2 regions of the Dorea sp. YH-dor226 genome follow, and region 1 is predicted to be linked to the other one. Evidence: a T-box and tRNA genes for the amino acid it is inferred to sense, from the RefSeq annotation. Region 1 holds a T-box; the other holds one or more tRNA genes.
The links. A T-box is a leader RNA that pairs with one kind of tRNA and senses whether it is charged. The one in region 1 lies ahead of proS (proline--tRNA ligase), so its partner is inferred to be a tRNA-Pro.
Positions count from the first base shown of each region.

Region 2: it has a tRNA-Pro gene. The T-box ahead of proS (proline--tRNA ligase) is inferred to sense a tRNA for this amino acid. The anticodon was not compared.

Region 1 covers NZ_JBDOHS010000007.1:11,884-14,088, reverse strand. Annotated here, with positions in the region: gene proS (proline--tRNA ligase) at 1-871, opposite strand, end outside; T-box leader at 1,003-1,211, opposite strand; gene ABE547_RS07470 (calcium/sodium antiporter) at 1,300-2,205, opposite strand, start outside.
Region 2 covers NZ_JBDOHS010000002.1:261,839-264,043, forward strand. Annotated here, with positions in the region: gene ABE547_RS03060 (nicotinate-nucleotide adenylyltransferase) at 1-168, shown strand, start outside; gene dapB (4-hydroxy-tetrahydrodipicolinate reductase) at 211-1,008, opposite strand; tRNA gene ABE547_RS03070 (tRNA-Pro) at 1,132-1,206, shown strand; gene trxA (thioredoxin) at 1,284-1,595, opposite strand; gene ABE547_RS03080 (GntR family transcriptional regulator) at 1,856-2,205, shown strand, end outside.

The DNA.
Region 1 (2,205 bases):
CCGGTGCTACGTGTGGTGGGAGTACAAGTCCGTCGTCATCACCATGAACCATGATCAGGCCGCCGATACTTCTTGTGGACCATCCCCAGGAAGTCTCATAGGCGCTCTGAAGCTGGTTGTTTTTATCTACATATTTGATGCCAAATGCATCTGGGAAGCCGCTTCCGAAGAAATGGCTGGTTGCGGACTGTAATGCTTTTCCGTCATGCATTAGTGCTTCAACAGTATATGTGTCCTGAGCTCCGGCAAATTTTTCGTGTTCAGCTTTTCTTCCGGCTACGAAAGGCATTGCAAGGGTTTCTTTGTAGCAGTCCTTGTATACCTGCCACATCTGGATGGTTCTTTCTTCCGCTTCCTCATAAGTAGCATGAAGTGTATGACCCTCCTGCCACAAAAATTCTCTGGAACGAAGGAAAGGTCTTGTGGTTTTTTCCCAGCGAAGTACAGAGTTCCACTGGTTCCATACTTTTGGAAGATCTCTGTAGGAACGTACTGTTTTTGCCCAGAGATCGCAGAATAAAGTCTCTGAAGTAGGGCGGATACACAGTCTTTCCTGTAATCTTTCCATACCGCCATGGGTAACCCATGCTACTTCAGGTGCAAACCCTTCTACATGATCAGCTTCTTTTTCCAGAAGATTTTCCGGAATTAAAGTCGGCAGATAAACATTTTCAACGCCGGTTTCTTTAAAACGTCTGTCCAGATCGGCCTGAATCAGTTCCCAGATTGCGTATCCATTTGGTAAATAATTCAGACATCCCTTTACACTTGAATAATCGCACAGCTGCGCTTCACGTACAACATCTGTGTACCACTGTGCAAAGTCTACATCACGTGGTGTGATATTTTTTACTAATTTTTCTTTTGCCATGTTCCTCTTCTCCTTTTCTTTTCTGCGAAGCCTCTTCTCCGCATTATTATAATGGGAGCCATTGATGCCATCAGGTGATCCGCGGATTCTTTTGTTAACGAAAATAAAAACGCCGGACCTTTCAGCTCCCCAAAAGGGACCGAAAAGTTCGGCGGTACCACCCTAGTTAACTACAAATTATTTGTAGTTCTCTTCATTTGCCATTAACGCTGGCAGGACGCTGCATTTTCATACAGTGGCTCCAAGACCGGTTCCATGCAGTTCAAGGCAGGTATCTTGCAGCAAATGATTCCCTCTCTGTGGCCTGCTTACATGTACTAATTCTCTTCGTTGCCATAAATCTTGAATTGACCATAATTTTAATCGAACGTTTCATTTTTGTCAAGACAAAGAAATGATTATCTCAGCAAACTAAAATAGAAAAATGATTATCTCAGTAAAACATAGATAAAGAATGCAAGGTATGCGATGAGAAACAGCATTCCTTCTTTTCGCTGGATTTTATGATTGCTGATTGCGGAAATATATACAATAATGCTTGCGACAATCAATATTAAAGTATCATAAACGGCAGTGACATCAAGCGTAATCGGAGTAATGGCAGAAGAAATCCCCAGAATTAATAAAATATTGAAAATATTAGAACCGACTACGTTTCCGACCGCAAGGTCATTTTCGCCTTTGCTGGAGGCTACCATGGAGGTAACAAGTTCCGGAAGAGAGGTGCCGAGTGCGACAATCGTCAATCCGATGAAGGTCTGGCTCAGTCCAAACGTTTCTGCAATATTGCAGGCACTGTCGACAACCAGATTACCTCCCCATACGATTCCGGCAAGACCAAGTATAATAAATACAGCACTTTTCAAAGGAGACATCACTTTGTAATCTTCTTCGGCAGTATCGGACCGGGAAATTAAGGCTGATTTAACCGTTGCATATAAAAAGATCACAAAAAGAATGAGGAAGAGAATTCCCGCCCATCGACCAAGTACAAATGTTTTGTTACCATCCAGAATTTTGATGATTGAAAAGTCAGAATCCAAAAATAACAAAATAATTGTAATAAATATGGAAAAAGGGAATTCTTTCCTTAACAGAGACCATTTTGCTTCAACCGGACGAATAATCGAACAACAACCGAGAACAACCAAAAGATTAAAAATATTAGAACCCAGGACATTGCTGACAGCAAGATCGTTATTTCCACGAATTGCAGCAGTCACACTTACGGATAATTCCGGCATACTTGTCCCAAATGCAACAACCGTCAGACCGATAACAATGGACGGAACTTTTAATAGTTTGGCGACACTGGAACTTCCATCTACAAAAAA
Region 2 (2,205 bases), on a different contig from region 1:
ATCACCGGGTCCAAGATTCGCAATCTGATCGCGACAGATCAGGAATGGGCACAGCTGGTTCCCAAAAGTGTATACCGGTATCTGACGGATCATCATCTGGATGAAAGAATCAGACGCCTGGAAAAGATGCGTCTGGACGAGAAAGATATTAACCTGATCAAAGATTAAAATGGATTGTTGCAAATATTTTGCAACAATCCATTTTAATGATTACAGGTTCAATACATCTTTAATCGTATAGAATCCCGGTCCTTTATCTGCCAGGTATGCTGCACAGTCACAAGCTCCTCGTGCAAAACATTCCCAGTTATAGGAATGATGCGTGATCTCAAGTCGTTCACCCATACCACCAAAATATACGGTATGGCTGCTTGGAATATTACCGGCACGCAGAGAATGATATCCGATCGTTCCCGTCTCTCTCGGTGATGCCCCTTCCCGTCCATAGACCGCAATATCCTTCAGCTCTTTTCCAAGCGCATGTGCCATAATCTCACCCATCTCCTTTGATGTTCCACTTGGTGCATCCTTTTTCCACTGATCATGCATTTCCAAAATCTCAATATCGATCTCGTCTTTCAGTGTTTCTGTAACAATTTCCAACAATTTATTCATAATATTGACCAGTTTGGAAGTATTTGCCGCATACAGCATCGGAATCTCTGTTGCCGCGTCACAAAAACGCTGCATCTCTTCCTGCGAAAATCCCGTTGTACCACAGACCAGAGCTTTTTTATGAGCAATTGCCGCATCCAATACCTGCATTGCCATCTCTTTCGTTGAGAAATCTATGATTACGTCACATGAATCAATTACGTCTTCCAGATTATCCGTAACCGGAATTCCCAGATCACGTCCTACCATAGCCACGGTTCCCAGATCTTTACCGATATACTCTCCGCCTTTCGGGCCAACAGCCGCTGACAATTCCATATCTTCTCTTCCTGCAGCCACCTGTGTGATTAATTTCCCCATTTTACCTCTCGGTCCTATTACCATTACTTTCATAATCCAAGCTCCTTTCGCATATATTCAAATACGCCTTCTATCATTAAGGCTATTATACCATACGAATTTCCAAAGGAAAATAAAGCTTGCATTATCTGGTGCAATTCGGTAGAATAGTTGTATCGGGGTATGGCTCAGTTTGGTCAGAGCGCACGGCTGGGGGCCGTGAGGTCGCAGGTTCGAATCCTGTTACCCCGATGAATGAAGGCATAGCTTTCGATATATCCGGAAGCTATGCCTTTCTCATGGCTGGAATCTGGTCTTATCATTGCTGTTTAAGCTTTTAGCAGCTCCATCAACTCATGTTTTGGCTTTGCACCCATGTCCCTCTTTACAACTTCTCCATCCCGGAACACCAGAAATGTCGGGATGGACATCACTCTGTACTGCCTTGCAAGCTCCGGCTGATCATCAACATCAACCTTACATATCTTGGCATCTGTAACTTCTTCTGCCATCTCCTCTACAATCGGTCCTACCATCTGGCAGGGACCACACCAGGTCGCCCAGAAATCAACCAGCACCGGAATCTTAGTTTCTAATACTTCCTTTTGAAAATTATCTTTCGTCAAATGTACGACTGCCATATCTAATCTTCCTTTCTTCTTTTTGATTTTGTATTTTTTTCTATTATAACCCATTTTTCAACAAAATCCGCAATATTATCATAGGAAATATAATTTTTTCATCTTTATAACAAATGTATATCTGTTCCTACTGCCCCTAAGCATTCATGTATTTTCATAAATACAAAAGAAAAATTAATATTTATGAATAATTTTTATGTTTATTACAGTTCCTTCTTGTGGTAGAATGATATTATATAAACAAAGAAGGAACGTTGCATATGAAAAATATAATTCATCACAAAACTCTGCGAGAACAAGTTGCAGATGCTATTCGAAAAAAAATACTATACCATGAACTCGAGCCCGGAATGAGAATCACGGAATCAGAATTAGCCACTAATTTTGGTGTCAGCCATGGTCCGGTGCGTGAAGCGCTTCGCCAGCTGGAGCAGGAGGGATTGGTAGAATATACCCGTAATGTCGGCTGCTCCGTAAGGGATATCTCTTTCCAGAATGTAATTGAAGCACTGTTAATCAGAGGATCTTATGAGCTTACTGCAGCACGCGCCTGTGCAGGCAATATCTCGGATAAAGCGATGGAGGAAATGGCCTCCATACTGGATTACAT